Regions from separate parts of the Isoptericola sp. NPDC056618 genome, predicted to be linked through region 1. Evidence: predicted binding sites of a transcription regulator. Region 1 holds the regulator's gene; the other holds the start of a gene.
What was found. The regulator Rex, encoded in region 1, represses fermentation and respiration genes when NADH is low (regulators of the CRP and FNR family bind a similar motif). The targets are predictions, from matches to a motif close to CTTGTGAANNNNTTCACAAG.

Region 1 (3,397 bases):
CGCACGAGCTGGCCGACGGCCGCTGGGTCGCCCTCGGTGGCGGCGGGTACGCGGTGGTCGACGTGGTGCCGCTGGTGTGGGCGAGCCTGGTGGCGGAGGCGGCGCACGCGCCGCTGGCGATCGGCATCGAGCTGCCGGAGTCCTGGCGGCGGGAGGTCGAGGAGCTGTCCGGGCTGGACCCGGCCGAGCGCCTGGGCAGCGGCGACGTCGAGTGGCGACCCTGGTCGGACGGCTACGACCCGGCCGACGACGTCGACCGCGCGGTCCTCGCCACCCGGCGGCACGTGTTCCCCGTGTGGGGCCTCGACCCGTACCGCGACTGACGTCACGACGCCGGTCGGACGGGCGCCGGTCGGGAGGGCGCCGGGCATCGGGTACCCTGGGGGACGGACTTTTCCGCGTTGGTCGGCTGCTCCTGGAGACAGGGCTCCTGGGACCAACCGTGTTCCACCGACCGACAAGCATTGTGAGGACCTCATGGGCTCCGTCATCAAGAAGCGCCGCAAGCGCATGGCGAAGAAGAAGCACCGCAAGCTGCTGCGGAAGACGCGTCACCAGCGTCGCAACAAGAAGTGACGCCGTCCGCCTGACGGCGGACAGCGTGCACGAACGGGCCCGGCACCTCCACGGAGGTGCCGGGCCCGTTCGCTGTTCCCGGCCGGTGCGGCCGCCGTCAGCGGCCCTGCAGCCGCCGCCGGATGCTGCGGAGCACGAGCCCGGCGACCCAGGCGGCGCCGGCCCACGACGCCGTCTTCATCCCGCGCCCGGCCACGCGCCGTCCGCGGCCGCGGAACTCGCGGATGGGCCAGCCGACCTCCTTGGCGTGCCGGCGCAGGCGCACGTCGGGGTTGATGGGGCAGGGGTGCCCGACGGTGCGCATCATCGGGAGGTCGTTGAGGGAGTCGCCGTACGCGTACGAGGCGGACAGGTCGATGCCCTCGCGCTCGGCGAGCTCGCGGACGGCGGCGCCCTTGGCCTCCCCGTGCATGAGGTCGCCCATGAGGCGGCCGGTGTAGAAGCCCCCGGAGTGCTCGGCGATCGTGCCGAGGCACCCCGTGGCGCCGAGGCGGCGGGCGATGAGCCCGCCGATCTCGACCGGCGTCGCGGTCACGAGCCACACCTGGTCGCCGGCGGCGAGGTGCTCGTCGAGCAGCCGCTTGGTGCCTGGGAAGATGCGCAGCTCGAGCACGGTGTCGTACACGTCCTCGCCCACGGCCGTGATCTCCGCCACCGAGCGCCCGGCGATGAGCGACAGGGCCCGGCTGCGCACGGTCTCGATCTGGGAGCGGGACTCGCCGAACACCACGTACTTCGCCTGGATCAGTGCGAACCGCAGCAGGTCGCGGGTGCCGAAGAACCGCCGCTGGTACAGGGCGCGCGCCAGGTGGAAGGCGCTGGCGCCCCGGATGATGGTGTTGTCGACGTCGAAGAAGGCTGCGGCGCGCGCCGGCGGGGACGACTCGACGGGCGACGGCATGCGGTCCACTGTATCGGCGCCGCTAGTCTTGGCAGGTGAGCATGCCGCAGGGATCCGAAGGTGAACCCCGGGTGCTCCTGTACACGCGTGCCGGCTGCCACCTGTGCGAGGAGGCTCGGGCGGTGGTCGCGGACGTGTGCGGGGCCGCGGGCGAGACCTTCCGGGAGGTCGACATCGACGTCGACGGCCCCGGCGGGGACCTGGTGGGCAAGTACGGGGACTACGTGCCCGTCGTCGAGGTGGACGGCGTGCAGCAGGGCTTCTGGCGGGTGGACGGCGCGCGGCTGGCGCGCCGGCTGGCCCGCTGAGCCCGGGAGAGGACGACAGGGTGATCCAGCAGTGATCGAGCTCGGTGAGGCGACGGTGCCGGCCGCGACGGTGGCGAGGCTGCCCTACTACCTGCGCGCCCTGCGCGACCTGGCGGAGGGCGGTGTGACGACGACGTCGTCGTCGGAGCTGGCGGAGCGGTCGGGGGTGGGGTCGGCGCAGCTGCGCAAGGACCTGTCCTACCTCGGGTCGTTCGGCACGCGCGGCGTGGGCTACGACGTGCAGTCGCTGGCGCAGTACATCGCGACGGCGCTGGGGCTCGGGTCCGAGCACCGGCTGGCGATCGTCGGCATCGGCAACCTGGGCCACGCGCTGGCGAACTACTCGGGGTACGCGGCCCGCGGGTTCCAGGTCGTGGCGCTGCTGGACGCCGACCCGCAGGTGGTCGGGAACTCCGCGGCCGGGCTGACGATCGAGCACGTCGACGCGCTGGAGGACGTGCTCGCGCGCACCGGCGTGTCGATGGTGGTGCTGGCGACCCCCGGGCCGGTGGCGCAGGCCATCGCCGAGCGGATCGTGGCGTGCGGGGTGCGGGAGATCCTGTCCTTCGCGCCGGTGGCGCTGCAGCTGCCCGACGACGTCGTCGTGCGCTCGGTGGACGTGGCCGGCGAGCTGCAGATACTCGCGTTCCACGCCGCGGCCCGCGCGGCGACGAACGGCGCGCCGACGAGGTAGGACGAGACTGCCGAGGTAGTACGACAAGCGCCCAGGTAGTTCGAGATCCGGTGAGGTAGCGGACTACCTCACCAGGACCGGAACTACCTCGGCGCTTGTCGTACTACCTCGGCAAAGGCTCAGTTCTGCTTGATGGCCGAGACGTCGAGGGCGATCTTGACCTTGTCGCCGACGAGGACGCCGCCGGTCTCGAGCGCGGCGTTCCAGGTCAGGCCGTAGTCCTTGCGCGAGATCTCGATCTCGGACTCGAAGCCCGCGCGCGGGTTGCCGAACGGGTCGGTGGCGGTGCCGGTGAACTCGGTCGGCAGCTCGACCGAGTTGGTGACGCCGTTGATCGTGAGGTCGCCGGTGATCGTGTAGTCGTCACCGTCGGTGGAGATGCCCTTGGACGCGAAGGACCAGACCGGCTTCTCCTCGGCGTGCCAGAAGTCGGCGCTCTTCAGGTGGCCGTCGCGGTTCTCGTCGCCCGTGTTGACCGACGCGGCGTCGAGCTCGGCGGAGACGGCCGACGACTCGAGGTCGTCGCCCACGGTGATCGCGCCGGACGTGATGGCGATCGTGCCGCGCACCTTGGCGATCCCGGCGTGGCGCACGGAGAACGAGGCGGTCGAGTGGGCGGTGTCGATGGCGTAGGTACCGGCGGTCAGGCCTGCGGGCAGCGCGGTCATGGTGTCTCCCTCGGGTTGGGTCGTGCTGACGTTCACCAAGATAGTTGATGAATCAACTATCGTCACGGGGGGTGGAACGCGGCGCTCTCGTAACCTATTCCCGTGGGTGCGACGAGGGCGCGGGAGCGCGACGACGACGGCCGCGCGGACGTGCGCTGGCTCGACGAGGAGCAGCAGTGGGCGTGGCGGAGGTTCCTCGAGGGGACCTCCCGCTTCTTCGAGGCGCTCGGGGACGCGCACGACGAGGGGC
Region 2 (3,397 bases), on a different contig from region 1:
GCAGCCCCGGCGCGACGGCGGGGAACGCCGGCGAGACCTGCTTCCCGGTGACCTCGTCCCTGCCGCCGTTGATCGCGTACAGCAGCGCCTTGGCGAGGTTCACGCGGGCGCCGAAGAACTGCATCTGCTTGCCGACCGCCATCGGCGAGACGCAGCACGCGATGGCGGCGTCGTCGCCCCACGCGGGGCGGATCTGCTCGTCCGACTCGTACTGCACCGCGGAGGTGTCGATCGACACCTTGGCGCAGAACTCCTTGAACCCCTCGGGCAGCCGAGGGCTCCAGAACACCGTCATGTTCGGCTCGGGCGCGGGGCCCAGGTTGTACAGGGTCTGCAGGAAGCGGAACGAGTTCTTCGTGACGAGGGGCCGACCGTCCTCGCCCATCCCGCCGATGGTCTCGGTGACCCAGGTCGGGTCGCCGGAGAACAGCGCGTCGTACTCGGGGGTGCGCAGGAAGCGCACGATCCGCAGCTTGATGACGAAGTCGTCGACGATCTCCTGCGCCTCGGGCTCGGTGAGCCGCCCCGCGTCCAGGTCGCGCTCGATGTAGACGTCGAGGAAGGTAGACGTGCGGCCGAGCGACATCGCGGCGCCGTTCTGCTCCTTCACCGCGGCGAGGTAGCCGAAGTAGAGCCACTGCACGGCCTCGCGCGCCGTCGTCGCCGGGCCCGAGATGTCGTACCCGTACGACGCGGCCATCTCCTTGAGCTCCCCGAGCGCGCGGATCTGCTCCGCGTGCTCCTCGCGCTCGCGCACGACGGACTCGCTGAACGGCCGGACGTCGAGGCCGAGCTTGTCGACCTTCTTCGCCGCGACCAGCTGGTCGACGCCGTACAGGGCCACGCGGCGGTAGTCGCCGATGATGCGGCCGCGTCCGTAGGCGTCCGGCAGGCCGGTGATGACGTGCGAGCTGCGGGCGGCGCGGACGTTCGGCGGGTAGACGTCGAAGACGCCCTGGTTGTGCGTCTTGCGGTACTCGGAGAAGACCTTCTTGAGGTTCTCGTCCACCGGGTAGCCGTAGGTCTTCAGCGCGCCCTCGACCATGCGCCAGCCGCCGTTCGGCATGATCGCGCGCTTGAGGGGGGCGTCGGTCTGCAGGCCGACGATCAGCTCCGCGTCCCGGTCGATGTAGCCCGGCCCGTGCGCGGTGATGCCCGCCGGCGTGTGCGGGTCGACGTCGTAGACACCCTTCTCGCGCTCGGCCGGGAACATCGCCGAGAGCTGCTCCCACACCGCGGTGGTGCGCGCCGTCGGCCCCTCGAGGAACCCGTCGTCGCCCGTGTACGGGGTGTAGTTGCGCTGGATGAAGTCGCGGACGTCGATGCCGTCGCACCAGGGTCCCGGGGTGAAGCCCGTCCAGGCGGTGGTCGTGGTGGGTGCCGCGTCGGTGGTCATAGGGAGCCCCCTCCTTCTGAGGTATGACCACAGCCTATTCGTGAATGCCTTCACAAGCGATGCCGAGGCGCTGTGACGTCGCAGACACCTTCCAGCAAGCGATCTGCCGCGGGATCCCGATCGTTCCCGCGACGGATCGCTTGCTGGAAGGTCAGTCCAGGACGACGCCGGAGGGGGACGCCGCGAGCGCAAGGGCCTCGCGGGTCGTCGGCGCGACGACGTCGGGCCGGTCCGGCCCGTCCCACGACCGGCCGTGGGAGACCCAGGCGGTCCGTGTGCCCGCCGCGCGCCCGGCCGCGACGTCGGCGTGGCCGGCGTCGCCGACCATCCACACCTGCTGCCGGTCGACGTCGGCCGCGCCCAGCCGGTCCAGGGCGATCTCGAGCAGGCGCGGGTCGGGCTTCGCGACGCCCTCCTCCTCGGACACCACGACCGCGTCGACGTGGTCGCCGAGGCCGCAGCGCGCGATCTTGCCGCGCTGCTGGGCCGACGTCCCGTTGGTCACGACGGCCACCCGGCCCCCGGCCCCGCGCAGCGCGTCGAGCGAGGAGACGACGCCGTCGTACGGGCGCACGCCCTCGAGGATCCCCGCGCGGAAGCGCTCGATCGCGGCGGGCACGTCGTCGTCCCAGCCGAGGCGGTCGATCAGCACGCGGGCGAGGGCCGCCTTGGAGCCGTGCCCGCCCTCGTCGGCCGTGAGGATCGCGGCGAGGTCGCCCGTGGACCCGCCCACGACCTCGACCTCCCCGGTCGCCCACGACGCGAACGCCTCCGCCCGGCGCACCAGCGTGTTGTCGAGGTCGAGCAGCCAGATCATGACCGTGAGGCTAGCGGGCGCCGGGCGCCGGGCGGCGCCCGTCTCGCGTCAGTCGCGCGCGAGCGCCGCGAGCGCGTCGCGTACGGCGTCCTCGGCCCGCATCCGCTGCTGGCCGATGATCTGGTCGCGGCTGGCGTGGTCGAGGAACGCGACCGGCAGGCCGACGTGCACGAACGGCGTGCGCACGCCCTGCTCCCCCGCCCGCTGGGCGGTCATGGCTCCGACGCCGCCGTCGACGACGCCGTCCTCGATCGTCAGCACGAGATCGTGCTCGCCGGCGAGCTTGACCAGCGCCTCGGGCACCGGCAGCACCCACGTCGGCGCGACGACGTCGACCGCCAGGCCGTGCGCGGCCAGGGACTCGCCCGCCGCGAGCGCCGTGCCGACCATCGACCCGACACCCACGACGAGCACCTTGCGCCCGTCGCCCGCGCTGCCGCCACCCGGCACGTGGCGGGCGACGACGTCGACGCCGTCGAGCTCCTCGAGCGCCGGGATCGCGTCGGCGAGCGCGCCCTTGGGGTAGCGCACCACGGTCGGCGCGTCGTCGACGTCCACCGCCGCGCGCAGGGCCGCGCGGAGGGTGGGCTCGTCGCGGGGGGCGGCGAGCCGCAGCCCGGGGACGATGCGCAGCATCGCCATGTCCCACATCCCGTTGTGGCTGGCCCCGTCGTCGCCGGTGACGCCGGCCCGGTCGAGCACGAACGTCACGCCCGCCCGGTGGAGCGCGGCGTCCATGAGCACCTGGTCGAAGGCGCGGTTGAGGAACGTGGCGTAGACGGCGACCACCGGGTGCAGCCCGGCGAAGGCCATGCCGGCCGCCGAGGTCGCGGCGTGCTGCTCGGCGATGCCGACGTCGAAGGTGCGGTCCGGGAACTCCTGCGCGAACGGCGCCAGGCCCACCGGGTGCAGCATCGCCGCGGTGATGGCGACGACGTCCGGCCGGTCGCGGCCGATCTTCACGATCTCGTCGGCGAAGACCTTGGTCCAGCCGAACCGCGACGGCGCGACGGGCAGGCCGGTCTCGGGGTGGATCTGACCGACGGCGTGGAAGCGGTCGGCGACGTCCTGCTCGGCCGGGGTGTAGCCGCGCCCCTTCTCGGTGATGGCGTGCACGATCACGGGCCCGCCGTAGGCCTTGGCCCGGCGCAGCGCCTGCTCCATCGCCGCGACGTCGTGCCCGT

Region 2: the regulator Rex is predicted to act here: its motif matches at 1,434-1,453, upstream of pflB (formate C-acetyltransferase).

The regions. Positions count from the first base shown of each region.
Region 1 covers NZ_JBHTVZ010000017.1:66,280-69,676, forward strand. Annotated here, with positions in the region: gene ACFQ8T_RS17420 (acetoin utilization protein AcuC) at 1-323, shown strand, start outside; gene ACFQ8T_RS17425 (30S ribosomal protein bS22) at 478-576, shown strand; gene ACFQ8T_RS17430 (HAD family hydrolase) at 674-1,477, opposite strand; gene ACFQ8T_RS17435 (glutaredoxin family protein) at 1,549-1,785, shown strand; gene ACFQ8T_RS17440 (redox-sensing transcriptional repressor Rex) at 1,817-2,479, shown strand; gene ACFQ8T_RS17445 (YceI family protein) at 2,599-3,147, opposite strand; gene ACFQ8T_RS17450 (MarR family winged helix-turn-helix transcriptional regulator) at 3,250-3,397, shown strand, end outside.
Region 2 covers NZ_JBHTVZ010000002.1:217,709-221,105, reverse strand. Annotated here, with positions in the region: gene pflB (formate C-acetyltransferase) at 1-1,396, opposite strand, end outside; gene ACFQ8T_RS04060 (HAD family hydrolase) at 1,548-2,213, opposite strand; gene dxs (1-deoxy-D-xylulose-5-phosphate synthase) at 2,262-3,397, opposite strand, start outside.